One region of the Variovorax sp. PvP013 genome, then DNA from elsewhere that is predicted to be linked to it. Evidence: riboswitches for the same ligand, from Rfam matches in the RefSeq annotation. Region 1 holds a riboswitch; the other holds the start of a gene.
What was found. A riboswitch is a leader RNA that binds a small molecule or an ion and turns the genes downstream of it on or off. The one in region 1 is predicted to bind S-adenosylhomocysteine.
Positions count from the first base shown of each region.

Region 2: another riboswitch for S-adenosylhomocysteine. It lies ahead of metH (methionine synthase); the one in region 1 lies ahead of ahcY (adenosylhomocysteinase).

Region 1 covers NZ_JBNDLF010000003.1:492,955-508,382, reverse strand. The annotation lists gene ABID77_RS12775 (excinuclease ABC subunit UvrA) at 1-717, shown strand, start outside; gene ABID77_RS12770 (hypothetical protein) at 733-1,527, opposite strand; gene ABID77_RS12765 (tripartite tricarboxylate transporter substrate binding protein) at 1,809-2,786, shown strand; gene ABID77_RS12760 (HAD hydrolase family protein) at 2,794-3,609, opposite strand; partial or broken gene ABID77_RS12755 (GtrA family protein) at 3,703-4,110, opposite strand; gene ABID77_RS12750 (glycosyltransferase family 2 protein) at 4,107-5,183, opposite strand; gene ABID77_RS12745 (ArnT family glycosyltransferase) at 5,263-7,104, opposite strand; gene ABID77_RS12740 (peptide chain release factor 3) at 7,124-8,761, opposite strand; gene ABID77_RS12735 (hypothetical protein) at 8,893-9,336, opposite strand; gene ABID77_RS12730 (hypothetical protein) at 9,375-10,148, opposite strand; S-adenosyl-L-homocysteine riboswitch at 10,302-10,370, shown strand; gene ahcY (adenosylhomocysteinase) at 10,470-11,942, shown strand; gene ABID77_RS12720 (TlyA family RNA methyltransferase) at 11,953-12,714, shown strand; gene metF (methylenetetrahydrofolate reductase [NAD(P)H]) at 12,747-13,580, shown strand; gene ABID77_RS12710 (septal ring lytic transglycosylase RlpA family protein) at 13,699-14,409, shown strand; gene ABID77_RS12705 (PQQ-dependent sugar dehydrogenase) at 14,638-15,428, shown strand, end outside.
Region 2 covers NZ_JBNDLF010000004.1:250,700-266,127, reverse strand. The annotation lists gene ABID77_RS14095 (catalase) at 170-2,611, opposite strand; gene ABID77_RS14090 (Nramp family divalent metal transporter) at 2,755-4,080, shown strand; gene ABID77_RS14085 (hypothetical protein) at 4,224-4,394, opposite strand; gene dbpA (ATP-dependent RNA helicase DbpA) at 4,432-5,841, opposite strand; gene infA (translation initiation factor IF-1) at 5,861-6,130, opposite strand; gene ABID77_RS14070 (hypothetical protein) at 6,190-6,456, opposite strand; gene ABID77_RS14065 (gamma-glutamyl-gamma-aminobutyrate hydrolase family protein) at 6,943-7,836, shown strand; gene metH (methionine synthase) at 7,862-10,576, opposite strand; S-adenosyl-L-homocysteine riboswitch at 10,685-10,763, opposite strand; gene dinG (ATP-dependent DNA helicase DinG) at 10,813-13,098, opposite strand; gene ABID77_RS14050 (PACE efflux transporter) at 13,149-13,583, opposite strand; gene ABID77_RS14045 (LysR family transcriptional regulator) at 13,713-14,600, shown strand; gene ABID77_RS14040 (homocysteine S-methyltransferase family protein) at 14,689-15,428, opposite strand, start outside.

The DNA.
Region 1 (15,428 bases):
CTGTTCGCCGACACGCTGGAGGCCAAGGCGCGGGGCTACACGCCAGCGCGCTTCAGCTTCAACACCGGCGAGGGCCGCTGCCCGGGCTGCGACGGCGCGGGCGTGCGCACCATCGAGATGAGCTTCCTGCCCGACGTGAAGGTGCCCTGCGAGGTCTGCCACGGCGCCCGCTTCAACCCCGAGACCCTGGCCGTCACCTGGCGCGGCAAGAGCATCGGCGACGTGCTGCAGCTGGAGGTCGACGAGGCGGTCGGCTTCTTCGCCAGCATGCCCAACATCGCGCATCCGCTGCAGCTGCTGGTGGACGTCGGCCTGGGCTACCTCACGCTCGGCCAGCCGTCGCCCACGCTCTCGGGCGGCGAGGCGCAGCGCATCAAGCTGGTGACCGAACTGAGCAAGGTGCGCGACGACGTCACGCGCCGCGGCCAGAAGCCGCCGCACACGCTCTACGTGCTCGACGAGCCGACCGTCGGCCTGCACATGGCCGACGTCGAGAAGCTGATCCACGTGCTGCACCGGCTGGTCAATGGCGGCCACAGCGTGGTGGTGATCGAGCACGACCTCGACGTCATCGCCGAGGCCGACTGGCTGATCGACCTGGGCCCGGAAGGCGGCAACGCCGGCGGCCGCATCGTCGCGGCGGCGCCACCGGAGGAGGTGGTGCGCCTGGGCACGCACACCGGCGTGGCGCTGGCGCCGGTGCTGGCTCGGAATTGAGCCGCGTCGACGGGCTCAGCGATAGTCCAGGTTCGAGACGATGCTGCCGGTATCGATGTGCTGCGAGATCTGGCGCATCGAGCGGTCCGCTTGCAGGCGATACCGATCTGTCACCTCGATGCGAGCGCCGACGATCGTCGTCGTGCCGATGACGGTCAGTACAGCGGTGGTGTCGCTTTCACGTTGTACCGTGTAGCGCGTCGTCACGGTGCCGAGCGCCCGGGTCAACGTGGCGTTGCTGTAGAGGGTGCTGTGGGCCCACTCGCCGCTTGCGCCGGGTTGCACCTTGGTGGGCAGCACGGCCATCGTCACGACCTCCACATCGCCTGCCGTTCCGGACGCGGTGGTCGCAATGTGCTGGTAATTGCTGTCGTAATGACGGTCGGCACTGGAGCTTTGGGTTTGCGACTTGCCCCGTCGATCGGTACCGGTCAGCGTGGTGGAGATGGTCTTGCGCAGTGTCGGCTTGCCATTGAAGTTGCTCGCCACGGGCGAGCCCATGTCCAGCGAGCCCTGGAAATCGATCACTTCACCCAGGCTGGTCGCACGCCCGCTCACGGTGTAGTGAGCCGATCCGGCCAGATAACTGGCATAGGCGCCAGCCAGATCGAAATCGGTGATCTGGGCCACAGGGACCGCTGCCTGGGGTGTTGCGAGCGCCGATGTCGCTGCGGAGCCACCTCCTCCACCATCGTCGCCGCCGCCACCACATGCCGCCAGTGTGGCCACCAGCAAGGCCGCACCGGGCCAAAGCAAAAACTTTCTCATGAAGAACTCCCTTGTTTGTAGCGCGATCGGCGGGTCATCCATGACCCTGTACTGAATCGATCGCGGCGGGAGTCTAGGAAGAGCCTACAGGTTGCAGATCGAGATCGACAAATAAAGAGCGAAAACGACTCTTTCTTCATGCGCTGTTGCGCTTCATAGGCCGCCAAGATCGGTTTCAGGCTACGTTGGGCCATGTCGGTGTCTGCATCTCATCCGCGACGCGAGTCGCCCATGCGACCCGTCTCGCGGGTGAAACCCGATGGGCCGGCGCCTCAGGGAAGTCTCTAATGGCGCGATCCATGTGCCTCCAGGAGCCCGCTTCCATGTTTCGCCGTTCCATCGTCCGCGCCGCCGCTGTCTGCCTGACCGCCGTGGCGGCCGCCGTCCCCTTCGTCGCCGCGCAGGCGCAGGGCTTTCCCGCCAAGCCGGTCAAGCTCGTCATCGCCTTCCCGGCCGGCGGGCCGACCGACATCACGATGCGCCAGCTCGCCGACAACGCCAGCAAGATCCTCGGCCAGCCCGTCATCGTCGACAACAAGCCCGGCGCCGGCGGCACGCTGCCCGCGCAGTCGCTGCAGACCTCGGCGCCCGACGGCTACACCGTCGCGCAGATCCCGCTGGGCGTGTTCCGCCTGGGCTACACCACCAAGCTCAACTGGGACCCGATCAAGGACATCAGCTACGTCATCAACGTCACCGGCTACGCCTTCGGCCTGGTGGTGCCGGCCGACAGCCCGTTCAAGACCTGGGCCGACTTCGTCGCCTACGCCAAGGCCAACCCCGGCAAGCTGACCTACGGCTCCACCGGCAACCTGACCAGCCCCCACCTCACCATGGAGACCCTGGCCCAGCGCGCCGGCATCCAGCTGCAGCACGTGCCCTACAAGGGCAGCGCCGACCTGATGCTCGCCACCGTCAGCGGCCAGCTGATGGCCGCGGCCGACAGCACCGGCTTCGCGCCGCAGGTCGAGGCCGGCAAGCTGCGCGTGCTCAACACCTGGGGCGCCACGCGCCTGGCCAAGTTCCCCGACGCGCCCACGCTCAAGGAGCTGGGCTACGACATCGTGCAGAACTCGCCCTTCGGCATCGGCGCGCCCAAGGGCACGCCGCCGGAGGTGGTCAAGAAGCTGCACGACGCCTTCAAGCAGGCCATGGAGGATCCCAGCTACGTCGCCGCCCTAAACCGCTACGACATGCTGCCCGACTACAAGAGCACGGCGCAGTACACGCAGTTCGCGCAGGACACGATGGCCAAGGAGAAGGCGGTGATCGACAAACTGGGGTTGGCGAAGCCGCAGTGAAGCGGATTCACCGCACCCCCAGCACCGCCCGCGCCACCTCCGCGAACCCCGCCCCGCGCTCGCCCCGCGCCACGTAGCGCGGCAGGTGCGCCAGCTTCGGCACGAAGCGCGCCACGTTGGCCACGCCGATGCTGTGGGCGAAAGCGCCGAACATGACCTGGTCGTTGGTCGAGTCGCCGACATAGGCCCAGCGGTCCATCTCCTCGTCGAGCGGACGGTCCCACAGTTCCCGCACGATCCAGCGGGCGCCGGCGAGCTTGTCGTTGTCGCCCAGCCAGCCGTTGACGTGGATGCTGCTGACGGTGGCGTGCAGGCCCTCGGCGCGCATGAGCGCGACGACGGCGTCGATGGTGGCCTCGTCGAGCCGCGCGAACTCGCCGTGGTCGATGGCGATGTCGGTCTCGCGGCCGGCCGAATCGGTGGCGCGGCGGGCGCCGGGGATCTCGCGCTCGATGCGTTCGAGCACGCGCTGCATGCGCGCGAAGTTCGCGGCGCGCCGCGTGGCGTCGTTCAGGAAGTAGCGCCGGGGCGGCACCGGGTGCAGGCTGTCGCCGGGCCGCCAGGGCGGTGGCGGCAGCAGGGCCACGGCGCCGTTCTCCGCCACGATGGCGTCCACCGGCCAGGTCGCGATGAAAGGAAGGCTCCAGCCCACCGGCCGGCCGGTGACGGCGACCACCTTCAGCCCGGCGGCGCGCAGCTCGGCCAGGGCGCGCAGGGCGTCGGGCGTGATGGCGCCGTCGGTGGTGAGGGTGTCGTCGATGTCGGTGAAGACGCCCGCGAGCGCGGCACGCTCGGCCGCGGGCCAGGTCGCGAGCGGACGCATGCGCGGGCCCGACGCCGGTGCGACGCCGGGATCGACCCGGTCCGGCGACCGGGCCTGCGCCGCGCCGTCGCCGTCCGCGCCGAAGACCAGGTACCGCGCCGCCGCGAAGTTCGCGAACATGCCGCCCAGGCTGCCCAGCGCCACGCCCAACGCGGGCGCGAACGCGGCGTCGACGCCGCGCAGCGTCAGCGCGTAGATGCCGTAGTTGATCGCGGCGCCGCCCAGCATCGAGGCGATGTAGCGCAGGTACTCGCGGCCCACCGAGCGCACCGTCGCGTGCGTCCGCGAGCGCTCGGCGAAGGTGAAGCGCCGGTTCAGCCACCACGTCGCCGAGGCGGCGGCCAGGAACGACACCACGCGTCCGGCGTACCAGCCCAGCAGCGGCGCGAGCACGTGCAGCACGGCCAGGTCGACCGCCAGGCCGACGACGCCGACGAGGGCGAAGCGCAGGAACCGACCCTTCAGCAGCCTGTGCACCAGGGAGATCGGCGTCGCCTTCATGCGGCGCGTCCCGCCGCGCTCGCGGGGTCGGCGTCGACCGACGCGTCGGCCACGACTGTCGAGTCTCCCGTCCCCTCCGCGTCCGACAGCCCGGCCGCCGCGCGCAGCGTCGCCGGGATCGACAGGTACACCAGCCGCTTGGCCTCCTGCCGGCCGAGCGTCACGGTGTGCAGCACCGCGCCGCAGACCTGCGCCAGCATGCCCGCCAGCATCGTGCCCGTGGCCAGCACCGCCGTCGGCAGCCGGGGCACCAGGCCGGTCCGCCAGTACTCGACGGCCAGCGGCACGGCCAGGCCGATCGACGCCAGGGCGCACAGCGCCGCCAGCGCGGTGAAGAAGGCCAGCGGACGCTCGCTGATGAACAGCCGCAGGATGGTGCGCAGGATGCGGCCGCCGTCGCGGAAGGTCGACAGCTTGCTCTGCGTGCCCTCGGGCCGCGCCAGGTAGGGCACGGGCAGCTCGCCGCAGGGCATGCGCAGTTCCAGGGCGTGCACGGTCAGTTCGGTCTCGGTCTCGAAGCCGCGCGCCGCCGCCGGGAAGGACTTGGCGTAGCGGCGCGAGAACACGCGGTAGCCCGAGAGCATGTCGCTGAAATGGCCGCCGAAGAGCAGGCCGACGCTCGAGGTCAGCAACCGGTTGCCCAGGCGGTGGCCGGGGCGGTAGGTCTGCGGGTTGCGGCCGTCGTCGAAACGCGTGCCCACCACCATGTCCAGCCCGTCGTCGAGCAGCAGGTCGACCATTTCGGCCGCCCGGCCGACGTCGTAGGTCGCGTCGCCGTCGACCATGACGTAGAGGTCGGCCTCGACGTCGGCGAACATGCGACGCACCACGTTGCCCTTGCCGCGCAGGGCCACGTGCGCGACGCGGGCGCCGTGCGCGCGCGCGACGGCGGCGGTGCCGTCGGTGGAGCGGTTGTCGAACACGTGGATCGCGGCGCCGGGCAGCGCGGCGCGGCAGTCGGCGATGACTTGCGCGATGGCGCCTTCTTCGTTGAAGCAAGGGATGACGACGGCGATGCGCGGGTCGCGCGGGACGGACGGCGGTGCGAGGGCCGGGCGGGGGAGGGGCGTCATGGGCGGGCGGTCGTCGAAGGGCGGGTACGGGGTCGGGGAAGGGCGAAAGGCGGTGCGGTGCAGGTCGGCGGCGGGCCGCTCAGGGAGGGGGCGTCGGCGCCAGGCGGTAGAGCCGCGCCGTGCCGTCCGTGTGCAGCGGGACGAAGAAGCGCTCGAAGTCGGCCCGCAGCGGCAGGTCCGGCCAGCGCTCGGCGTTGAGCACCAGCGTGTCGAAGCCCTGTGTCGCCAGCTTGCGGTGCATCTCGCGCGTCGGCAGCGCGACGACGTCGCCGTAGCGCCAGGGGCCGAAGGTGTCGCCCCGGACCGGCAGCAGCGCCGTCGGGACGTAGTAGAGCGATTCCTCGAAGCCCAGCTGGTAGACGCGCCGGACGCCGGCCTTGGCCGCGTGGTCGCGCAGCCAGGCCCACAGGCCGTAGGCGTTGACGCGCTCGCGCAGCAGCGCCTCGCGCGCCGCCGGCGCCGGCACCACGCGCTGCGCGTGGCGCACGCTCCAGGCCAGGCTCGCCACGCCGACGCACGCCATCAGCAGCGCACCGGCCACCCGCGCGGCGCGCGGCGTGCGCAGGAGCGCGACGCGCTCGCGCAGCCCGCGCACGCCCCGCACCCAGCCGACGGCGGCGAGCAGCGCGAGCAGCGGGAAGGCGGTCATCAGATAGCGCGGATAGCGCGAACTCGCGACCCACACGGCCAGCATCCAGGCGCTCGCCCACAGCGCGCCGCGCACGGCCGGTTGCCGGCGCAACGTCGGCATGAAGGGCACGGCCAGCGCCGGCCAGAGCAGCCAATCGGGCCAGCCGGCCTTGTCGCGCAGGTCGGCGAGCTGGCCCTGGTAGTCGGCCAGGTTCCAGTCGGTGAAGCCGAACCATTTGCCGCCCAGCGGGTTGAAGGGGTCGCCGGTGAGGACGGTGTTGCGCGCGTACCAGTAGACGCAGGGCAGCAGGAGCGCGCCGGTGACCGGCAGCCAGGTCGTGGGCCGGCGGTCGCGCAATGCCAGCACGATCGCGAAGAAGGGCAGCAGCGCCAGCACCTGGTACTTGGCGCCCGCCGCGATGCCCAGGCAGAAGGCGGCGACGAGCAGCCAGCGCCGGTCGCGGGCCGCGTCGACGTGCCAGGCGTGCAGTGCGACGAAGCCGACCGTCACGAACAGCGTCGCGCCCATGTCGACATAGGCGCGGTCGTACTGGCCCTTGGACAGCAGCAGCCAGAGGGCGGCAGCGACGCCGGCTACCACGCGGTCCCGCAGGTGGCGCACGCCGAGCCCGTAGATCAGCGCCGCGGCGAGCCAGCCGGTCGCGGCGTGCAGGAGATGCGGCAGCACGTCCTCGCCCCAGAGCAGCGGCACGGCGAAGAGCAGGTCGAGGTTGTAGGGGAACCAGGGATAGCGCAGCCAGTCGCTGACCACCAGCCGGCCGGTGCGCGCCCACTCGCGCGCGTGCGGCAGGTGGTAGGCCAGCTCGTCCCAGGCCATCGGCGGGGACAGCGGCGCGAGCAGGGTGGGCAGGGCCAGCAGCGCGACGGCGACGAGGGTCCAGCGCTCGGCGGTGGTGCGGGAAGCCCGGGCGCCACGCAGGGAATGTCGCGGCGCACCCGGTGCCGTCGTCGGGCGATCGCGCCGACGTTTCAGCATCGCCCAGGCACCCAGGCCGAGGCCCGCCGCCGCCAGCCCTAGCACCGGCGCCCTCGTCAGTTCGCCGGCGATGCCCAGGCCCTGCAGCGCGCAGACCCAGACGCCGATCCCCAGCGTGATGGCGATCGGATGGGCGAGCGATCCGATCGGGTCGTCCGCCCCCGGCATCGACGCGGACGCCGCGGCGCGATTGCCCGGCAGCAGCAACCGGCCGATGCCCCAGCAGCCGAACAGCCAGACGCCCAGCAACGCGTACTGGGCGAGCGCGAAGGCCAGCGGATTCGACGACGGCACGGGCGGCGGCTCCCGCGCGTCAGCCCGCGTTCTGCAGCGACAGGCCGGCGTGTTCGCGCAGCGGATGGAAATGGATCTTCGGGAAGCGCTCCTGCGCCAGCCGCACGTCGTAGGGCGAGGTGCAGAGGTAGGCCAGGGTGTTGGCCGCGTCCAGCGCCATGCGCGCCGGGTAGGCGTTGACGAACTCGCGCAGCTCGGCCGGCGTGTCGGCGGTGATCCAGCGCGCGCCGGTGTACTGGCAGCCCTCGAGCCGCACGTCGCAGTCGTACTCGCCCTTCAGGCGGTGCTGCACCACCTCGAACTGCAGCTGGCCGACGGCGCCCAGCAGCATCGGCCCGCCGATCTCGGGGCGGAACACCTGGATCGCGCCTTCCTCGCCGAGCTGCGCCAGGCCCTGCTGGAGCTGCTTGGTGCGCAGCGGGTTCTTCAGGATCACGGTCATGAAGAGTTCCGGCGCGAAGAAGGGCAGGCCGGTGAACATCAGGTTGGCGCCGTCGGTGATGGTGTCGCCCAGCTGCACGCCGCCGTGCGTGGTGAAGCCGACGATGTCGCCGGCGAAGGCCTCCTCCACCGCCTCGCGGCGCTGGCTCATGAAGGTCACGACGCTGGTCGGGCGCAGTTCCTTGGCCGTGCGCTGCACCTTGAGCTTCATGCCCGGCGTGTAGCGGCCCGAGGCCATGCGCACGAAGGCGATGCGGTCGCGGTGCGCCGGGTCCATGTTGGCCTGCACCTTGAAGACGACGCCGGCGAAGTCCTTGTCCGCCGGCTGGATCTCCTTGACCACCGGCTGGCGGTTGACCAGCACGGTGCTGGTGCGCGACTGCGGCGAGGGCGCGAGGTCGACCAGCGCGTCGAGCACCTCCATGACGCCGAAGTTGTTCACGCCCGAGCCGAAGAACACCGGCGTCTGCCTGCCGGCGAGGAAGGCCGCGCGGTCCCAGGCCGGCGAGGCGCCGGCGGCGAGCTCCATGCTCTGCTCGGCGTTCTCGAACTCGGCGCCGAAGCGCTTGATGAGTTCGTCGCGGTCGTCGAGGCGGATCGTCTCGAACTCCTGCGGCAGGCGCTCCTTGCCGGAGTCGAACACGGTCATGGTCTGCGTGCGCAGGTTCATGATGCCGCCGAAGCTCTTGCCCTGGCCGACCGGCCAGGTCATCGGCACGCAGGGCATGCCCAGCTCGCGCTCGATCTCGTCGAGGATGTCCAGCGGCTCGCGCACCTCGCGGTCCATCTTGTTGACGAAGGTGATGATGGGCGTGTCGCGCTGGCGGCAGACCTCGATCAGGCGTCGCGTCTGCGCCTCCACGCCGTTGGCCGCGTCGATCACCATCAGGGCCGAGTCGACGGCCGTCAGCACGCGGTAGGTGTCCTCCGAGAAGTCCTTGTGGCCGGGCGTGTCGAGCAGGTTGATGACGTGCTCGCGGTAGAGCATCTGCATCACCGACGACGCCACCGAGATGCCGCGCTGCTTCTCGATCTCCATCCAGTCGGACGTGGCGTGGCGCGTCGCCTTGCGCGCCTTGACCGAGCCGGCGATCTGGATCGCGCCCGAGAACAGCAGCAGCTTCTCGGTCAGCGTGGTCTTGCCGGCGTCGGGGTGGGAGATGATCGCGAAGGTGCGGCGGCGCTGGGTTTCTTCGAGGAATTTGTCGTTCGACATCGGGGCGGACTCAATGGGACGTGCGAGGTGCGCGACCGCCGGGAGGCCGGCGGGTGCGGCGGGCGGAGGGCCGGGAAGGGACGACATTGTCCCTCAGGGCAGGTTTCGTCGCCGGCCCGCCCCTGGGTGACTCAGGTTCGCCTGAACTGCTTCCGCAGGAACGGCCGGTGACGCGCGATGTGCGCCATCTGCGGCTCGGCGATGGCGCCGCCCAAGTCGACGCCGTCGCCGTTGAGCACCTCGTTGGCGAGATCGAGCGCGCGCGCGACCACTTCCTCCTCGCTCACGCCCTGCTGCGCGGCGAGGTCCAGCGCGACGCGCTTCATCGCGCGCTGCGACAGCATCCACATCGCGCCGAAAGAGTCCCAGGCCGCCGCGGCGTCCTTGAAGCGGTCGCGCTCGGCCAGGATCTGATCGAGCGGCTTGGCCAGGATCTCCTGGAGCCCGCCGAGCTTCTCCACGAGTTCCTCGTTGCGCGCCTCCAGCGCCTGGCGCAGGTCGTCCGCGCTGGGCGGCGGCGTGATGGACCCGTCGGGATTCGGGGCGGCGATCTGGAGCTGGTCGGACAGGGACATGGGACGCGATTCTCGCGCCCCATGTCCCTCGCCGGTCCTCACATCGGCGGCGCGAAGCCGTTGCGACCGGCCAGCACGCGCACCGCCGTCGGCGTGCCGTTGCGCTCCTGCGCGTTGACCAGCACCCGCGCGCCGGGCACCAGCAGCGCGTCGGTGGCCGGGCGGAAGGTCACGACCGGCACGTCGCGCGGCACGATCACGGTCTTCTCGCCGCCCTTGTAGGCCAGGCGCAGCTGCTGGCCGCCGCGCACCGACGCCGGCGCCGCCGCCAGGTCGGCGACGGTGGCGTTGGTCATGGTGCTCTTCGGTTCCAGGTCCCAGGGGAAGTGGCCTTCGCCGGTGCCACGCGCCTCGGGCGGGAACACCAGCACCTCGAGGGCGCGCTGCGTGCCGTCGGGTTGCGGCATGGCGGCGGTGCCGACGTAGCTGCCCTTGGTGATGTCGGCCAGCTTGATCGCATAGACCTCGGAGACGGGCAGGTCGGGCACCCGCGCCAGGGTCACGACCTCGCCGCCGCGGTCCTTGACGATCAGCTGGGCGGCGTCGGCGTAGACGACCGTGCCCCGGATGCGCACGGTGGGCGTCGCGGGCGCGGCGCGCGCCGGCGCCGGCGCCGCGCCCATCGGCGCCGGTGGCGCCATGCCCATGGGGGGCGCCGGCGGGGCGGGCTGGCTCCAGGCCGCCTGGGGCAGGGCCAGGGCGCCCGCGAGGCCCGCCACGGCGATCGCCGTGGCGCAGGAGCGGGGGGTGCGGAGGAAGCGCGACAGCGTCGGAAGCGGTCGGAGGAGGGCGGCGGTCTGGGTGCGTGTCATGGAAGGCCTCGGTCGAAGAAGGTGGACCGCGCCGGTCGCCGGGTGGCTCCGGAACGCGCGTCGGCCGCGACTGTAGGCAGGACGCGTCCCCCGGGCGTGCAGGGATTCGGGCCGGCCCGAAGCAGGGCGAAACCGGTGTCGGGCTAAAATCCCGGCTCCGAGGAGCGTTGCAGCGCCGTCAGGCGTGAGGCTCGGAACACATCGCAACCACGCTCATCCGCTGTCCATCGCGGTGAGTCCCGTCCCTGCCAGGCACCCTGCCGGCATCGACGTCCCCCCGATCCAGCGGCATCCGCAATCAGCCTTGGAGTCCCTTTCCTCATGAGCGCCGTCCTCGAATCCCCGTCCTCCGTCTCCCCCCTGCTGCCCGCCGCCAAGCCCGCCTCGGCCGCCGACCAGGCCATCACCGACATCACCCTCGCCGCCTGGGGCCGCAAGGAGATCCGCATCGCCGAGACCGAGATGCCCGGCCTGATGGCCATCCGCGCCGAGTACGCCGCCGCCCAGCCGCTCAAGGGCGCGCGCATCACCGGCTCGCTGCACATGACCATCCAGACGGCGGTGCTCATCGAGACGCTGCAGGCGCTCGGCGCCGACGTGCGCTGGGCCTCGTGCAACATCTTCTCGACGCAGGACCACGCCGCCGCCGCCATCGCCGCGGCCGGTACGCCGGTGTTCGCCATCAAGGGCGAGTCGCTGGAGGACTACTGGGACTACACCCACCGCATCTTCGACTTCGGCCCCAAGGGCGCCAAGGGCGAAGGCCCCAACATGATCCTGGACGACGGCGGCGACGCCACGCTGCTGATGCACCTGGGCCAGCGCGCCGAGCAGGACCTGTCGCTGATCGACACGCATTCGAGCGAGGAGGAGCGCATCCTCTACGCCGCCATCCGCCGCAAGCTGGCCGAGGACCCGACTTGGTACAGCCGCAAGTCGGCCGAGATCATCGGCGTGACCGAGGAGACGACCACCGGCGTGCACCGCCTGAACGACATGTCGGCCAAGGGCCTGCTGAAGTTCCGCGCCATCAACGTCAACGACTCGGTCACCAAGAGCAAGTTCGACAACCTCTACGGCTGCCGCGAGTCGCTGGTCGACGGCATCAAGCGCGCGACCGACGTCATGATCGCCGGCAAGGTGGCCGTCGTGGCCGGCTACGGCGACGTGGGCAAGGGTTCGGCGCAGGCCCTGCGCGCCCTGTCGGCGCAGGTGTGGGTCACCGAGATCGACCCCATCAACGCCCTGCAGGCCGCCATGGAAGGCTACAAGGTCGTGACCATGGAGTACGCCGCCGACAAGGCCGACATCTTCGTCACCACCACCGGCAACCGCGACGTCATCCGCCACGAGCACATGGTGGCCATGAAGGACCAGGCCATCGTCTGCAACATCGGCCACTTCGACAACGAGATCGACATCGCGTCGATCGAGCAGTACGAGTGGGAGGAGATCAAGCCGCAGGTCGACCACGTCAAGTTCCCCGACGGCAAGCGCATCATCCTGCTGGCCAAGGGCCGCCTGGTGAACCTGGGCTGCGGCACGGGCCACCCGAGCTTCGTGATGTCCTCGTCCTTCGCCAACCAGACCATCGCCCAGATCGAGCTGTTCACCAAGCCCGACGCCTACGAGTCCGGCAAGGTCTACGTGCTGCCCAAGCACCTCGACGAGAAGGTCGCGCGCCTGCACCTGAAGAAGGTCGGCGCCATGCTGACCGAGCTCAGCGACGCCCAGGCCGCCTACATCGGCGTCGACAAGGCGGGTCCGTACAAGGCGGACACCTACCGCTATTGATCGCCGCGCCATGCGTGCCGATCAATTGCTGGTGGAGCGCGGCATGGCCGCGTCGCGGTCGCAGGCGGTGCGGCTCATCGCCGGCGGGCTGCGCTGGCGCGACGCGGGCAGCGCCGACGCCTGGCGCGACGTCGGCAAGAACCGCGACGACATCCCGGAGACGGCGGAGCTCGACCTGGCCGACGCGGCCGAGTCGCGCTTCGTCTCGCGCGGCGGGCTGAAGCTCGAAGGCGCCTTGGCGGCCACGGGCATCGACCCGCGCGGGCGGCATTGCCTCGACGTCGGCCAGTCGACCGGTGGCTTCACCGACTGCCTGCTGCAGCACGGCGCGGCCCACGTCACGGGCGTCGACGTCGGTCACGGCCAGCTGCACGCGCGCATCCGCGAGGACGAGCGCGTCACGGCCGTCGAGCGCGTCAACGCGCGCGCGCTGACCGTCGCCGACCTGCCCGAGGACGAGCGCGCCGACTTCGACCTCGTGGTGGGCGACCTGTCGTTCATCTCGCTGACGCTGGTGCTGCCGGCCGTCGTGCCCTTCCTCGCGCCCGGCGGCGACCTGCTGCTGCTGGTCAAGCCGCAGTTCGAGCTGCAGCCCGGCCAGGTCGGCAAGGGCGGCATCGTGCGCGACGCCGCGCTCTACGCGGTGGTCGAGGCGCGCCTGCGCGAGGCCTGCGCGGCGCTCGGCCTGCGCGTGGCGCGCTGGCTCGACAGCCCGATCGCCGGCGGCGACGGCAACCGCGAATTCTTCCTCCACGCCGTTCGCGTCCTCTAGGGCGACGGCGTTTCCTCATCCAGGAGCCGCGCATGCGCCTTCCCCTGAGCTTCGAATTCTTCCCGACCAAGACGCCCGAAGGCGCGGTCAAGCTGCGCGCCGTGCGCCAGCAACTCTATGCGTTGAATCCCGAGTTCTGCTCGGTGACCTACGGTGCCGGCGGCTCGACGCACGCGGGCACCTTCGCCGCCGTGCGCGAGATCATCGAGGAGGGCGTCCCCGCGGCCAGCCACTTCTCGTGCATCGGCGCCACGCGCGCCACGGTGCGCGCGCAGCTGGCCGAACTGCGCGCGATGGGCGTGCGGCGCCTGGTGGCGTTGCGCGGCGACCTGCCCAGCGGCTACGGCATCGGCGGCGAGTTCCAGTACGCGAGCGACCTGGTCGAATTCATCCGCGCGGAAACCGGTCGCGACTTTCACATCGAGGTCGCCTGCTATCCCGAGATCCACCCGCAGGCGCGTTCGCCCGAGGCCGACCTGCAGGCCTTCGCGACCAAGGCGCGCGCCGGCGCCGACTCGGCGATCACGCAGTACTTCTTCGGCGCCGAGGCGTACTTCCGTTTCGTCGACGACGTTCGCCGCCTGGGCGTCGACATCCCCATCGTGCCGGGCGTGATGCCCATCACCAGCTCGACCCAGCTGATGCGCTTCTCCGACGCCTGCGGCGCCGAGATCCCGCGCTGGATCCGGCTGCGGCTCAACGGCTTCGGCGACGACGTCGAGTCGATCAAGTCCTTCGGCCTGGACGTCGTGGCCGCGCTGTGCGAGCGCCTGCGCGACGGCGGTGCGCCCTCGCTGCACTTCTACACGATGAACCAGGCCGCCGCGCCGCTGGCCGTGCTCGATCGGCTCGGCTGGAGCGACTAGGCATGAGGGTGAGGGCAGGGCGTCCCGGACCGGGCCGCACGGTCGCGCAGGGCCTGGAGTCCGGACGATGAGCGCGGAGGTCCGGCGCGGCCGACCCGGGCGCCGAGTCGCCTGCGCGGTGTCCGTCGCCTGTTCGGTCGCGGCCCTGCTGCTGCTCGACGGCTGCAGCGCGACGCCCGACCCCGCCGCCACGCCGGAAGCCGCGACGACGGCCTCCGCGCCCGCGACGGCGCCCTCGTCGGGCACCGGCCTGCGCCCGCTGGCGCGCGACATCAGCGTGCCCTCGGGCGCGCCGCCGCGTTCCTCCGTCGCGACGGTGAGCTACGACCTCTCCTCCAGCGGCAACGACGACCCGTTCGCCGGGGTGGACGACGGCGTCCCCGGCGACCGGTCGTCCGGGGAGTTCTTCCAGCGCGGCGGCGCCTCCTGGTACGGCATCCAGTTCCATCAGCGCCGCACGGCCAACGGCGAGCGCTTCGACATGTCGGCCTTCACCGCCGCGCACCGCACGCTGCCCTTCGGCACGGCCGTGTGCGTGCGCAGCCTCACCAACGGGCGCGAGGTGCTGGTGCGCGTCAACGACCGCGGGCCCTTCGGACCCGGCCGCGTCATCGACCTGAGCCGCGCGGCGGCCGAGGCGATCGACATGGTCGGCCTGGGCATCAAGCAGGTGGCGATCACCGTGATCGGCAAGGAGAACGCCGGCACGCGCTGTGGCGGGGCGCCGGTCGACCGCGCCGCGCTGACGGCCCTGGGCGGCGGCGACGAAAGGGCGGCGTCCGAGCCTGCCGCCCCGCGTCGCGTGGGCCGCAAGCGCGGCCATCGCTGAGGACGCGAGGTCGCGCGAGCACGCCGGCGCACGCGCTGATCCGCCGCCGGGGCACCGGCCGGTGCGAGCGCATCGACGTCCCGGAGGAAACAGGCCGTTACACCAGGCCCGATGTTCATAGGGCAAGTCCCGATCGAAGCCGATGGGGTGGCGCAGCACAGTCGATCGGCCGGCCACACGACCGGCCGGTGTGTCCGCCCACATCGCACGAACAACAGGAGACCAGAGATGTCCGCACCATCGCGAGCGCGCCGCCCCGCGCGCCTCACCCTCACCGTCGTCGCCCTCGCGGCCGCGATGGCGACCGCCCTGCCCGCCGTGGCGCAGAACATCGACAAGCTCAAGCAGATGAAGGTGTCGGGCACCGACCCCAACATCCCGACGGTCGCGCAGACCGGCAAGAACGCCGACCAGCTGCGCGCCAACCTGAAGGCCATCAAGCTCCCGCCGGGCTTCAAGATCGACCTCTACGCCGTGGTGCCGGACGCACGCTCCATCGCCGTGGCGCCGGCGGCCAACATGATGTTCGTCGGCACCCGCAAGACCAACGTCTGGGCCGTGACCAACCGCAACGGCGGCGACATGGCCACCGAGGTCAAGCAGTTCGCGCCTTCGCTCAATTTCCGCAACCCCAACGCGGTGTGCTGGACCCGGGACGGCTTCCTGATCGTGGTCGAGAGCAACCACGTCTACTCCTTCCCGGGCGCCGAGTTCTTCTACGACACGCCCGACGTGGCGGTGGCCGAGGTGGTGCCGCAGGGCCAGCTGATCCCGCCGGAGGAGGAGTCCTTCAACCACAGCGGCCGCACCTGCCGCATCGGCCCGGACAACAAGCTCTACATCACGCTGGGCCAGCCCTTCAACGTGCAGCCGCGCGAGAAGCTCGCGCTCTACACCAAGACCGGCATCGGCGGCATCGTGCGCATGAACCAGGACGGCACCGGCCGCGAGGTCTTCGCCACCGGCATCCGCAACAGCGTGGGCATGGATTTCAACCCCAAGGACGGCAGCCTCTGGTT
Region 2 (15,428 bases), on a different contig from region 1:
GGAGAAAGAAGACGGGTGGATGGAGAGGCATTCAACAAGTGTGCCAAGCCCGTGCGACACCTGTCGATCGGACGGCACGCACGAAAAAAGACGCCGTCCCGGGGGACGGCGTCTTCGATCGATCGACGTAAGGTCCGCGGCGCCTGGGCGCCGGACACCGATGCGGGCCTTATACCAGCGGCGGATCGGTCTCGCGCGCGGCGTGGCGCGGTTGACCGACGGCGGCGATGAACGCGGCCGTCGCCGCATCGACGTCCGTCGCGTCGGCCAGGATCAGGCCCAGGTCGTCCGTGCCGTCGGGCAGCGTCAGCGGAATGCCCGCGTCCGTCAGCAGGGCCTGCGACGCGCCCAGCGCGAACAGGGTCTTGCAGTGGCGGTACTGGTCCTTCACGAACTCGCCCGTGTGGCCGTCGGCGGCCAGCAGTTCGACACCGGCGGCGCCGTCGGGCAGCACCAGGGCGTCGAACAGGAAGCCCGGGCTGTTCTCCATCGTGGCGTCGGCCTCGATCGGCGTGCCGTCGGCCGTCTTCACGGTGCCCAGGCGCGGCGCGACGAAGCGCGGCACGGCACCGGCGTCGAACAGGGCCTTGTGGACCGCCACGGCGGAGGCGCCGTCGATCCCGTGCGCCACCAGGATGGCGATCTTGCGCGTGCGGATGCCGCCGTCGCCGGGACGTGCCAGCAGCGACAGCGCGGGCGACTGCTCGACCTCGGGCGTGGCGGGGGTCTCCAGCGCCTTCGGCAGGGCCGCGGGCACCTCGATGCCCAGGCCCTCGGCCACTTCGGCGGCCAGGGCCGGCGAGGCGTTGACCAGGCTGGCGATCACGCGCTGGCGGATCGCCGGCACCGCCACCTTCGACAGCTCGAAACGGAAGGCCGCGGCGATGTGCGCCTGCTCGACCGGTGTCTGGCTTTCGAAGAACAGCGTGGCCTGCGTGTAGTGGTCGGCGAACTTCTCGGGCTTGCCGCGCACCTTGTCGCTCGACTCGGCACGGTCGATGCGCCGGGCGACGCTCTGGAAGCCCTGGGTCGCGCCGGCCTGGAACGGCGAGCCGCCGGCGAGCGAGTTGGGTTCGTAGGAGACGCGGCCGCGCGGGATGGCCTGGCGGTGCATGCCGTCGCGCTGGTTGTTGTGCACCGGCGCGATCGGGGCGTTGATCGGCAGCTCGTGGAAGTTCGGCCCGCCCAGGCGGCTGATCTGCGTGTCCACGTAGGAGTGGATGCGGCCGGCCAGCAGCGGGTCGTTGGTGAAGTCCAGGCCCGGCACGATGTGCGCCGTGCAGAAGGCGACCTGCTCGGTCTCGGCGAAGAAGTTGTCCGGGTTGCGGTTGAGCACCATGCGCCCGACGATCTGCACCGGCACCAGTTCCTCCGGAATCACCTTGGTCGAGTCCAGCACGTCGAAGCTGAAGCCCTCGGCCTCTTCCTCGGTGAAGATCTGCAGACCCAGTTCCCACTCGGGGTACTCGCCGCCGTCAATGGCTTCCCACAGGTCGCGGCGGTGGAAGTCCGGATCGGCGCCGGAGATCTTCACCGCCTCGTCCCACACCAGCGAGTGCGTGCCGAGCTTGGGCTGCCAGTGGAACTTCACGAACACCGATTCGCCCTCGGCGTTGACCAGCCGGAAGGTGTGCACGCCGAAGCCCTGCATCATCCGGTAGCTGCGCGGCAGCGCGCGGTCGCTCATCTGCCACATCAGCATGTGGGTCGATTCGGGCATCAGCGAGGCGAAGTCCCAGAAGGTGTCGTGCGCCGAGGCCGCCTGCGGCATGCCGTGGTGCGGCTCGGGCTTGACGGCGTGGATCAGGTCGGGGAACTTGATGGCGTCCTGGATGAAGAACACCGGCATGTTGTTGCCCACCAGATCCCAGTTGCCTTCGTCGGTGTAGAACTTGACGGCGAAGCCGCGCACGTCGCGCGCCGTGTCCTTGGAGCCGCGCTCGCCGGCGACGGTCGAGAAGCGCACGAACACCGGCGTGATCTTGCCGGCCTCGGCGAACAGCGACGCCTTGGTGTACTTGGCCAGCGACTCGTAGGCCTCGAAGTAGCCGTGCGCGCCCGATCCGCGGGCGTGCACGATGCGCTCGGGGATGCGCTCGTGGTCGAAGTGGGTGATCTTCTCGCGCAGGATGAAGTCTTCCAGCAGCGCCGGGCCGCGCAGGCCGGCCTTGAGCGAGTTCTGGTTGTCGGCGATCTTCACGCCCTGGTTGGTCGTCAGCGCCTGGCCGGACGAATCGACGCGCACGCGGTCGAGCGTGCCGATGGTGGCGTTGACGCCTTCGGTGGCGACGGTGCCGACCTTGGCCGACGCGTTGCTCTCCGACAGCGTGCTGCCGGTGGGCAGGCGCGAGGGCGGCGTGGCGGTCAGGCCCTGGGGCGCGGCGACGGCGTTGTCCAGGCCGTGCTCGAGCGCCTTGTTGGTGTTGGCGGGCATGGCGGCGGCGAGCGCCTGCGTGTCGGCGGCCTTTTGGGCCGGCAGGTCGCCGGCGGCGGCGCCGGGCGGTGCGGGATGGGCCGGGCCGCTGTCGGTGTTGCGGGCCGCGGCCTGGGCGGCGGTCGCGACCGAGGCGGGAACGGAGGAAGGCGCGGACGCCTTGCTGGAGGGAGCCATGAAGGAGCTTTCGAATGTGTCGTGGGACGGGGTTTCACGACAAGCTAAGGAGCTCCCCGGCGTCGCCATGTAGGACGTTGCGACGATCCCCGCGAGCGGCTTGCGCATCGGTCCGACACATCCGGACACCTATCATCCGCCGCATGTCGTTCCTGCCGCGCACCGCCACGGCGCCGTTCTGTCCCTCCGAAGTCAAGGGCAGCGTCGCCGTCGATCCCGCCCTCCCCTTCCACCGCAAGCTCTGGCGCTACGCCGGCCCCGGCCTGCTGGTGTCGGTGGGCTACATGGACCCGGGCAACTGGGCCACCGACATCGAGGCCGGCTCGCGCTTCGGCTACGGGCTGCTGTTCGTCGTGCTGCTCGCGAGCCTGGCGGCGATGCTGCTGCAGACCCTGTGCGTGCGCCTGGGCCTGGTGGCGCAGAAGGACCTGGCGCGGCTGTGCCGGGAGCGCTACTCGCCCGCGGTCAACCGCTTCCTGTGGCTGGGCGCCGAGCTCGCCATCGTCGCCTGCGACCTGGCCGAGGTGCTGGGCAGCGCGCTGGCATTGCACCTGCTCTTCGGCGTCTCGGTCACCACCGGCATCGCCATCACGGCCTTCGACACGATCCTGGTGCTGGGCCTGCAGGGCGCGGGCTTCCGGCGCGTGGAGGCGATCGTCCTGGCGCTGGTGGCGACCATCGCCGGCTGCTTCGCCGTCGAGCTGGCGATGGCGCAGCCCAACTGGTTCGGCGTCGCGATGGGCTTCGCGCCCAGCCTGGAGCGGCTGCAGCAGCCCGGGGCGCTCTACCTGGCCATCGGCATCGTGGGTGCCACGGTGATGCCGCACAACCTCTACCTGCACTCGTCGATCGTGCAGACCCGGCTGGTGGCGCCGACCGACGCCGCGCGGCGCGAGGCGATCCGCTTCTGCACCTGGGACGCGATCGTCTCGCTGTCGCTGGCGCTGCTGGTCAACGCCGCGATCATGGTGCTGGCGGCCAGCGCCTTCAACGCCAGCGGCCACCGCGAGGTCACGAGCATCGAGGACGCCTACCACCTCATCGAGCCGCTGGTGGGCAGCGCCTTCGCCGCCGCGCTGTTCGGCATCGCGCTGCTGGCCTCGGGGCAGAGCTCGACCTTCACCGGCACCATCGCCGGCCAGATCGTGATGGAGGGCTTCCTCGACCTGAAGATCCCGTGCTGGCAGCGCCGCCTGATCACGCGCGGCCTGGCGCTGGTGCCGGCGTTCGCGGGGGTCTGGTGGTTCGGCGACGACGCCATCGGCCGCATGCTGGTGCTCAGCCAGGTGGTGCTGAGCTTCCAGCTGCCCTTCGCGATCTGGCCGCTGGTGCGGCTGTCGAGCGACCGCGCGCTGATGGGCGAGTTCGCCAACGGCCGCGCCATGAAAGTCGCCGCCTGGGCCCTGTTCGGCGTGATCGCCGTGGCCAACGTGTGGCTGGTGGGGACCGTGCTGGGCGGCAATGGTTGAACGGCCTCTCCGCCGGGATGACCGGCGCGCGGGAAGGCACCGATGGCCATGCAGCACGCTCATGAAAAAAGCGCTCCGTGGAGCGCTTTCTCGTCGTCGCCGACGGGGTGCCGGGTGCCGCCAAAGAGGCGGCGCCGCGGGCTTCAGCCGCCCTTCTTGGGACGCTTGCCGGGGTTCTTCTTGCTGCGCGTGGCGGTGCCGCGCTCCAGGCTGACCTTCTGGCCGCCACCGCTCTTGGGGATGTTGTAGCCGGCGACGGGCGTAGGACGCGGGGTGGCCATGCGGTCGGCTTCGGTACGGATCTTTTGGGGCATCTTGAGACTCTGCTGTGGAAATGTGCGAAGGGCGTGATTAGGCCACATCGTCGAGCAGCCGCACCTTGACGGACTTGCCCTTGACGCGGCCGGTGGACAGCCTGTGGGCGGCCTCGCGCGCGATGCGCCGGTCGACCGCCACGTAGGTGGAGAACTCGTTGACGTTGATCTTGCCGACCTGCTCGCGGGTGAAGCCGGCCTCGCCGGTCAGCGCGCCCAGCACGTCGCCGGCGCGGATCTTCTCCTTGCGGCCGCCGACGATCTGCAGCGTGGACATGGGCGGGCGCAACGGCTCGCCGACGCCGGGCGTGAGGTCCGACAGCGGCCGCCAGGCCGATTCGCGGCCCTGGAGCTGCTCGATCTTCCCGACGAAGCCCATCTCGTCCATGCTCGCCAGGTTGAGCGCCAGGCCCTCGGCGCCGGCCCGGCCGGTGCGGCCGATGCGGTGGACGTGGACCTCGGCGTCGGGCGTGACGTCGACGTTGATCACGGCCTCGAGCTGGGCGATGTCCAGGCCGCGCGCGGCGACGTCGGTGGCCACCAGCACGGAGCAGCTGCGGTTGGCGAACTGCACCAGCACCTGGTCGCGCTCGCGCTGCTCCAGTTCGCCGAACAGCGCCATGGCGCTGAAGCCCTGCGCCTGGAGCACGGCGACGAGGTCGCGGCACTGCTGCTTGGTGTTGCAGAACGCCAGGGTGCTCTGCGGGCGGAAGTGGTCGAGCAGCAGCGACACGGCGTGCAGCCGCTCGTCGTTGCGGACCTCGTACCAGTGCTGGACGATGCGGCCTTCCTCGTGCTGGGACGCGACCGTGATGCGCCGGGGCGCCTTCATGAAACGGTCGGCGATCTCGGCGATGCCTTCGGGGTACGTGGCCGAGAACAGCAGGGTCTGGCGCTGCGGCGGGCACTGGCGCACGACGGTCCGGATGTCCTCGAGGAAGCCCATGTCGAGCATGCGGTCGGCCTCGTCGAGCACCAGCGTGTTGAGCGCCTGCAGGTCGAGGCTGCCGCGCTCGAGGTGGTCCATGATCCGCCCGGGCGTGCCCACCACGATGTGCGCGCCGTGCTCCAGGCTGGCGGTCTGGCCGCGCAGGGCGACGCCGCCGCACAGCGTCACGACCTTCACGTTCTCCTCCGCGCGCGCCAGGCGGCGGATCTCGGTCGTGACCTGGTCGGCCAGCTCGCGCGTCGGGCACAGCACCATCGCCTGGACGGCGAAGCGGCGCGGGTTGAGGTTGGCCAGCAGGGCCAGCGCGAAGGCGGCGGTCTTGCCGCTGCCGGTCTTGGCCTGCGCGATCAGGTCGTGGCCCAGCAGCGCCACCGGCAGGCTGGCGGCCTGGATCGGCGTCATCCGCGCATAGCCGAGCTGCGCGAGGTTGGCGAGCGTCTGCGGCGCGAGCGGCAGCGTGCCGAACCCCGCCGCGGCGTCGGCGGCGGAACCTGTCACGGGCGATGTCACCGGTGGATCAGCGACGCTGCGAGTTGTTGCCGGAATTGACCGGCGGCGGGCCACGGCGCTCCAGGTGGCGGAACGTGATGCGGCCCTTGGTCAGGTCGTAGGGCGACAGCTCCAGCGACACCTTGTCGCCGGCCAGGATGCGGATGTGGTGCTTGCGCATCTTGCCGCCGCTGTAGGCGATCAGCTGGTGCCCGTTGTCGAGCGTGACGCGGTAGCGCGAGTCGGGCAGGACTTCGGTCACTGCGCCGTTCATTTCGATGAGTTCTTCCTTGGCCATGAATTACCTCTGTGTGTGTGTTGGCGGTGATGACGGGAACGGTTGTGCGGGCGTCGCGCTCAGGCGGCGCAGGAGGCCGGCAGTGCCGATACAACGCGCGAGCCGGTGCGTTCGCGCACCCAGCCCAGTCCTTCGTCGACGGCATAGCGCAGGGCGGCCGAATGGCTGGCGAAGCGCGGCGTGAAGCGCATCACGCGGTCGTGCATGCCGCTGCCGCGGCCGGAACGGATCGAGACCGAGGCGGCGAAACGGCCGTCGTCGAGGTGCTTGATCAGGGGCGAGACGAGGTACTTGCCCATCGCCACGCTGTGTTGAATGATGTCCATGAAAGCCTTGCGCACCGCGACGCCGCGAATGCGCTGAAATACAGTTGAGAACGGGACGCGGGCGGCCGTGATGGGCGTCGGTACGGGCCGGCCGCGGCGCTTTGCGAGCGCGCGGTTCGCTTCAACAGGAACGAAGGCAGTGGTGGCAAACATGGGCGCCGGATCCGCAAGGACCGTGGCGCTCCAACACACTGTGCGGCTGGCTTGAAAGAGAGGGTGCCCGGTGACCCTGGTGACGGGATCGCCGGACCGACCAGCAAGAAAGACGAAATGCTTCGTCGTGATATCGAAACGAACCCGGGATTATAGCTTTTACCGAGCCATCGTGCCGGTCGCATCGATCCCGTCAATCGATGCGGGAGACCGCCGGGACCCGGCTGTCGCGCTCGGGAGACATTGGGGATGCCGTCCGACCCGCGCCCGGCCCGACCTCGTCACAATGGATTTCCTCGCTGTCCTCGCGCCCGCCCGGCGGGTCGTCCCACCATGCCACAGACCGTCGCCGGCCGCCTCAAGATCGGCCTCTCCGCCTGTTTCCAGCACGCCGACCCGTCGCGTCCGCTGTTCACCAACAAGACCCTGCAGTACGTCGAGCAGTCGATCGCGCACTGGCTGATGTCCGCCGGGGCGATGGTCGTGATGGTGCCCTGCCCCACCGGCGCGACGGCGCGCGGCGACACCAAGCTGTCGCACTACGCCGAATGGCTCGACGGCGTGGTGATGCACGGCGGCGCCGACGTCTGGCCCGGCAGCTACGGCGAGGTGCCGCTGCGCGAGGCCTGGGTCGGCGACCGCATCCGCGACCTCTACGACCTGGCGCTGGTGGAGGCCTTCGAGCAGGCCGGCAAGCCGATCTTCGGCGTCTGCCGGGGGCTGCAGCTGATCAACGTGGCCTTCGGCGGCACGCTGTTCCAGGACATCGAGACCCAGCACCCCAACGCACTGCGCCATCGCGACCCGGTGAGCTACGACCAGAACTTCCACGACATCGAGCTGGTCGAGGGCACCCGGCTGTCGCGGATGTACCCCGGCGTGGCGCACGCGCGCGTCAACAGCATCCATCACCAGGGCATCAAGGACCTGGCGCCGGGCTTCGAGGTCGAGGCCTGGAGCTACCCCGACCGCGTGCCCGAGGCGATCCGCCGCGTCGCCGGGCGCGCGGGCGGCGGCTACATCGCCGCGACGCAGTGGCATCCGGAATTCCATCGCCAGGGCAGCACCGTCAGCACGGTGGACGACACCGCGATCCTCGACGACTTCCTCGCCGCCTGCCGCGGCGCCCAGGTGCAGCCCGCGCGGCCGCATCGCGGCATGCCCGGCAAGATCCGCGACCGCGCCGCGCGCATGCTGCGCCAGGCGCTGCTGCTGCGGCGGCGCTGAGTCCCGGCGGCGCCCCGCCCCGCCCTTACAGGTTCGGCGCCAGCAGGCGCTCCAGCTCCGATTCGGGCCGATGGCGGCGCGCGGCCTGGTCGGCGAGCTGGTCGTGGCCGATCTTGCCGACGTTGAAGTAGGTCGCGTCGGGGTGCGCCAGGAAGAAGCCGCTGACGCTGGCCGCCGGCGTCATGGCCAGGCTCTCGGTCAGGGTCATGCCGATGTCGGCGCACTGCATGACGTCGAACATCGCGCGCTTGACGCTGTGGTCCGGGCAGGCCGGGTAGCCCGGCGCCGGGCGGATGCCGCGGTACTTCTCCGCGATCATCTCCTCGTTGCTCAGGCCTTCGCCGGCGGCGTAGCCCCAGAGGTCGGTGCGCACGCGGTGGTGCAGGGCCTCGGCGAAGGCCTCGGCCAGGCGGTCGGCCAGCGCCTTGAGCATGATGGCCGAGTAGTCGTCGAGGTCGTCGACGAAGTACTTCTCCTTCTTTTCCACGCCCAGGCCGGCCGTGACGGCGAACATGCCCACGTAGTCCTTCAGACCGCTCGACGCGGGCGCGACGAAGTCGGCCAGGCAGCGGCTCGGGCGCATCACGCCCTCGATCGCCTGCTTCTCGGTCTGCTGGCGCATGCCGTACCAGGTCATGGCGACCTCGCCGCGCGTCTCGTCGGTGTAGAGCGCGATGTCGTCGTCGCCCACGGTGTTGGCGGGCCAGAAGCCGACGATGCCGCTGGCGCTGAGCCATCGGCCCTCGATCAGGCGCTTCAACATGCGCTGGCCGTCGGCGTAGACGCGCACGGCCTCGGTGCCGACCACCTCGTCCTTCAGGATGGCCGGGAACGGCCCGGCGAGGTCCCAGGTCTGGAAGAACGGACCCCAGTCGATGTACTTCGCCAGCTCGGTAAGGTCGAAGTTGCGGAACACGCGCCGACCGATGAACTTGGGCACCGGCGGCACGTAGGTGTTCCAGTCGATGGGCGTTTTGTTGGCGCGCGCCCTGGCCAGCGGCCACAGCGTCACCTGCTTCTTGTTGGCGTGCTGCTGGCGCACCTTGTCGTAGTCGACGTTGAGCTCGTCGATGTACTTCGCGGCCTGGTCGGAGAGCAGCGACTGCGCCACGCTCACGCTGCGAGAGGCGTCGGGCACGTAGACCACGGGGCCTTCGTAGTGCGGCGCGATCTTGACCGCCGTGTGCACGCGGCTGGTGGTGGCGCCGCCGATCATCAGCGGGATCTTCCTGACGCGGAAATGGTCGTCGCGCTGCATCTCGCCGGCCACGTACTGCATCTCCTCCAGGCTCGGCGTGATGAGGCCGGAGAGGCCGACGATGTCCGCGCCCTCGACCTTGGCGCGCGCCAGGATCTCGTGGCACGGGACCATCACGCCCATGTTCACGACCTCGAAGTTGTTGCATTGCAGGACCACCGTGACGATGTTCTTGCCGATGTCGTGGACGTCGCCCTTGACGGTGGCGATGACGATCTTGCCCTTGGTGCGCACGTCGCGCCCGGCGGCCTCGTCGCGCAGCTTCTCCTCCTCGATGTAGGGCAGCAGGTGCGCCACGGCCTGCTTCATGACGCGGGCCGACTTCACCACCTGCGGCAGGAACATCTTGCCGGCGCCGAACAGGTCGCCCACCACGTTCATGCCGTCCATGAGCGGACCCTCGATGACATGCAGCGGGCGTCCGCCGCCGGCCAGGATGGCGCGGTAGGCCTCCTCGGTGTCCTCGACGATGAATTCGGTGATGCCGTGGACCAGCGCGTGGGCGAGCCGGTCGCCCACGCTCACGGGGGCCTCGGGCGTGCCGCGCCAGTCGTTGCGCTTGCTCTCGTCCTTGGCGCCGCTCTTGGCGGTCTCGGCGACCTCGACCAGGCGCTCGCCGGCGTCGGGTCGGCGGTTGAGCACCACGTCCTCCACGCGCTCGCGCAATGTCGGCTCCAGGTCGTCGTAGACCCCCACCATGCCGGCGTTGACGATGCCCATGTCCATGCCGGCCTGGATCGCGTGATACAGGAACACGGTGTGGATGGCCTCGCGCACCGGGTCGTTGCCGCGGAAGCTGAAGCTCACGTTGGAGACGCCGCCCGACACCTTGGCGCCCGGCAGGTTCTGCTTGATCCAGCGCGTCGCCTCGATGAAGTCGACCGCGTAGTTGTTGTGCTCCTCGATGCCGGTGGCCACCGCGAAGATGTTGGGGTCGAAGATGATGTCCTCGGGCGGGAAGCCGATCTCGTCGACCAGGATGCGGTAGGCGCGCTGGCAGATCTCGACCTTGCGCGCGTAGGTGTCGGCCTGGCCGGTCTCGTCGAAGGCCATCACCACCGCCGCCGCGCCGTAGCGGCGCAGCAGGCGCGCCTGGTGGCGGAAGGCGTCCTCGCCCTCCTTCATGCTGATCGAGTTGACGATGCCCTTGCCCTGGATGCAGCGCAGGCCGGCCTCGATGACCTCCCACTTCGAGCTGTCCACCATGATCGGCACGCGCGCGATGTCGGGCTCGGAGGCGATCAGGTTGAGGAAGCGCACCATCGCGGCCTTGCTGTCGAGCATGGCCTCGTCCATGTTGATGTCGATCACCTGCGCGCCGTTCTCCACCTGCTGGCGCGCCACGGCCAGGGCCTCCTCGAACTGGCCGTTGAGGATCATCCGCGCGAAGGCCTTGGAGCCGGTGACGTTGGTGCGCTCGCCAATGTTGACGAACAGCGTGCCCGCGCCGATCTGCACCGGCTCCAGGCCCGAGAGCTTCATGGCCGGGACGTCCGGCCCGGCGGCGGGAGCGGGCGAGGAAGAAGGGGAAGTGGCGGGGACGGGGGCGGAGGACGACGACATGGGGCTCACCTGGTTCGCGGACGGAGGTTCAGGCGAGCGTCGTTGCAAAAAAGGCGGCCCGAGCCTGGCGGGGCGCAAGCCGGCCGCTGCAACGCTCCTCGGGGAGAGGCGATTTTAGGCGCATCGCCCGGGCCGCGCGCGGCCGGGCGCTCCGGCTAGGGCGCGAGCGCGGCGCGGGACTCGGCGGCCACGGTCGTGCGCGCGAACGGCGGCAGGCCGGCGAGCAGCCGCTGTCCGTAGGCCGTGCGAACGAGCCGCCGGTCGTAGCAGTAGACGCTCGCGCGGTCGTCCTCGCTGCGGATCGCGCGGCCGACCCATTGCGCCAGCCGGATCGCGGTGGCGGGCACCACCAGCTCGGAGAACGGATCGCGTCCGACGGCGCGCAGCCACTCGGCGCGCGCCTCGCCCACCGGGTCGTCCGGCGGCGCGAAGGGCAGCTTGGCGATGAAGACCGACTCGCACAGCCGTCCCGGCAGGTCCAGCCCCTCGCCGAAGGACTGCATGCCGAAGATGATCGAGGGCTGCCCGTCGGCCACGCGCTGGCGGTGCGTGGCCAGCAGCACCTGGCGCGGCAGCGCCGTCTGCGTCAGCACGCGCGGGCGCAGGACGGGCGTGAGCGCCTCGACCGCCTGGCGCAACTGGTCGCGCGAGGTGAACAGCACCAGCGCGCCGTGGCGCACCGTGGCCAGGTCGCGCGCCAGGGCCTGCGCCATCTCGGCGACGTAGGCGACGGCGTCGCGCGGATCGGCCCGGGTCTCGACGGCGACGAGGCGGCCCTGCGCGGCGTAGTCGAAGGGGCTGGCGACCTCCAGCGTGCTGGCCGCGTCGTCGCCCTGCAGGCCCGACTCGCGCAGGAAGAAGTCGAACTGGCCGCAGCTCGTGAGCGTGGCCGAGGTCAGCACCGCGCCGCGCACCCGGCCCCACAGGTGGTGGCGCAGGGTGGCGCCGGGCAGCAGCGGGCTGGCGTGGGCCTGCAGGATCGACCGCTCGCCCTCGACCTCGAGGGTGAACCACTTGGCCGCCGGCACGGCGTCGGCGGCGGTCTCGCGCAGCAGCAGCCGGGCGGTGTCGAGCATCTGCTCCAGCCGGGGCGCGAGCGCGCCGAGCTGCGCGTACATCGACGACAGCGCGCGCGCCTGGCCGGGGTTGTCGCGCAGCTCGGCGCGCAGGGCGCGGGCGATGGCGCGCAGGCATTCGATGAAGCCGTCGGCGTGGCGCGCGACGCGTTCGAGCGGCTCGCACAGCGCCTCGGGCAGCTCGCCGCGCGGCACGCGGGCGCAACCCGGGCCGCGCCCGCTGCCGGCGGTCGCGCGCAGGGTCTCGCCATAGAGGTCCATCACCAGGCGCTCGACCTGCTGCATCGCCTGGCGCACCTGCGCCGCGTGGCCGGGGATGTCGGCCACATCCATGACCTCCAGCCGCACGCCGACGGCGACGGCGCGCTGCGCCAGCCGCTCGATCCAGCCGTGGTGGCCCAGGTCCATGCGGCAGGCAAACTGCGCCAGCGCCGTCGCCGGCAGGTGGTGCGCCTCGTCGAGCACCAGCAGGCAGTTGTCCAGCTCGGGCAGCAGCCGGTTGCCCAGCGACGACAGCAGCAGGTCGTGGTTGACCACGATGACCTGCGCGCCGACCAGCGTCTTGCGCCGCTCGTAGTAGGCGCAGCCGTTGAACGCCGGACAGTGCTGCCCGGTGCAGGACGCCGCGTCGGCGGCCATGGCCGACCACACCTCGGGCGCCGGCGGCGTGTCCAGCGCGTCGCGGTCGCCGTCCCAGGCGCCGCTGGCCAGCGCCCGCGCGATGCCGCCGTAGAACTGCAGGCGCGCGGCGATCTCGTGCTGCGGCCGGGGCGCGCGGGCGGTGGGCTCGTCGTCGGCGAACAGGTCGGCGGTGGGGTCGATGGCGTCGTCCTCGTCGCCATGCGCCGGCACGACCTCGCCGGCCAGGCGCGACAGCTTGAGCTGGCACACGTAGCGCCCGCGCCCCTTGGCCAACGCGAAGCGGAACGGCTGCGGCATCAGCGCAGCCAGCGCCGGCAGGTCCTTGGCCACCAGCTGCTCCTGCAGCGCCACGGTGGCCGTGGAGACGACGACGCGCGTGTTGCGCGCCAGCGCCAGCGCGATGGCCGGCGCGCAGTACGCCAGCGACTTGCCCACGCCGGTGCCGGCCTGGATCACCGCGATGGCGCGCACCGGGTCCGGCGCGGCGGCACCGGCCGCGCCGCCGTCGGCGTCGAGTTCCGGCTCGTCGAGCTTGCCGAGCGTGGCCCGCGCCAGCGTGGCCGCCACCTTCTCCGCCATGCGCCGCTGGCCCTCGCGCCCGCGCAGGCCGGCGCCGGCGCGCACCGCGTGGTCGAAGGCCGCCAAGGCGGTCGCGGCCAGGGCATCGGCGGTGGAGGACACGGGAGGAACGGAGGCGGACGGCGGAACGGACGGCGAGGACATGCGTCGAGTCTTGCACGGCCGGCCCGCCGGACCGGCCGTGCGGCGTCCGGTCAGGCCGGCTGCGCGGCGCCGGCCGACGCCGGCAATCCGAAGACGGCGTCGAACACCCAGTTGAAGACGAAGGTGTAGACCAGGAAGAACACCACCAGCCCCAGGTCCATCAGCAGGGCCTGCCACAGGCTGATGTCGAGCCACCAGGCGATGGCCGGCACCAGGAAGGCGATCAGTCCGCCCTCGAAGCCAATGGCGTGCGCGATGCGCCGCCCCAGGCCGCGCCCGCGCACCGCCTGGCGGCGCTCCCAGCGCTCGAACAGGGCGTTGAACACCAGGTTCCAGACCACCGCGATGGCCGAGGCCAGCACCGCCAGCGGACCGGCGTGGCCCACGCCCTGCCCCGACATCGCCGCCAGGCCGAAGCTGGCCACGACGATGGCGATGCCTTCGTACAGCGTGATGTAGACGACGCGGCGCTTGATGCCTTGCATGGTGCTCTTCTCCTGGGATGTCATGGACGAGCCATGACTCTATGTGCGACGCGCTGATATAAAAAGTCGGCTTCTTTCAGTTTTTCAGACAGGTCGATCCGCCACGGCGATCGACGAGGAACCTTTCCCATGGCGTTTTCGAGCGACAACGTGCAGGTCTTCCTGGCCGTGCTGGACCACGGTTCTTTTTCGGCGGCCGCGCGTGCGTTGCGCCGCGTGCCCTCGGCCGTCAGCATGACCATCGCCGGGCTGGAGGCCGAGCTAGACCTGGTGCTGTTCGACCGCGCCGGCCGCGAGCCGAAGCCGACCGCCGCCGCGCGCTCGCTCGAACCGCAGGCGCGACTGCTCGCCGCGCAGCTCAGGCAACTGCAGGTGCAGGCGCTGTCGCTCACGCAGGGGCTCGAGCACCGCCTGACGCTGGCCATCGCGCCCGAACTGCTGGCCGCGCCGTGGAGCGTCGCGCTGGCCGCCCTGGCGCAGGAGCATCCGCTGCTGGAGGTGGAAGTGCTGGCGGCGCCGCAGGGCGACGCGCTGGCGCTGCTGCACGCCGGGCGCGCGCAGCTGGCGCTGGTCTTCGAACGCCCGAGCCTGGACGGCCGCGAGGATTTCCAGGAGGTGGCCAGCGACCTGCTGGTGGCCGTGATGGCGCCCGGCCATCCGGTGCTCGCCGCCGCCGGCGGGCGCCTGCGCGAGGAGCACCTGCGCACCACGCGCCAGATCGTCGTGGCCGGGCGCGACCTCGCGATCAGCGACCCGCGCTTCGTCTTCGCGCGCCACGTCTGGCGCACCGACAACGCGCTGGCGGCGCTGAGCCTGATCACCGCCGGGCTCGGCTGGGGCTGGCTGCCGCGCGCGTTCGCCCAGCCGCACGTCGCCGCCGGCGCGCTGGTGGAGATCCCGTTCGAGAACCTCAGCAACGGGCTCGACCTGTGGGTCGACGTGGTGTGGTCGCGCGAGCGGCCGCTGGGGCTGGGCGCGCAGCGCTTCGTGGCGTTGATCGCGCGGCGGAAGGATTGAACGACCTCGCACGCCGCACCGGCGACGGCCGCGCGAGGCGCATCGCGACGCGCCCGGCGGCCGGGGCCGCCACCGCCGTGTCCGGTAGTCAGGCGACCGGTGCCTCGTCCGGCTCGCGGTAGAACACGCCGCGCCCGATCGTGCGCCCCGGCAGCGGCGCGACCGCGCGTCCGATGGCGCCGATGTGGTCGGGCGTGGTGCCGCAGCAGCCGCCCACGATGTTGACCAGACCGTCGGCCGCGAACTCGTGCAGCAGGCGCGAGGTGACCTCGGGCGTCTCGTCGAAGCCGGTGTCGCTCATCGGGTTGGGCAGCCCGGCGTTGGGGTAGCAGCTGATGAAGGTGTCGCCGGCCACGCGGGCGAGCTCCTGGATGTAGGGGCGCATCAGTGCGGCACCGAGCGCGCAGTTCAGGCCCACGGCCAGCGGCTGGGCATGGCGCACGCTGTGCCAGAAGGCGGTCACGGTCTGGCCGCTGAGGATGCGGCCGGAGGCGTCGGTCACGGTGCCGCTGATGAGGATCGGCAGGCGCTCGCCGCTGGCTTCGAAGTACTCGTCGACGGCGAACAGCGCCGCCTTGGCGTTGAGGGTGTCGAAGATGGTCTCGACCAGGATGACGTCGGCGCCGCCCTCGACCAGGGCCTCGGTCTGTTCGTAGTAGGCCGCGCGCAGGGTCTCGAAGTCGACGTTGCGGGCGCCGGGGTCGTTGACGTCGGGGCTGATGCTAGCGGTCTTGGGCGTCGGGCCGAGGGCGCCGGCGACGAAGCGCGGCTTGTCCGGCGTGCTGAACTTGTCGCAGGCGGCGCGGGCGAGCCGGGCGGAGACGAGGT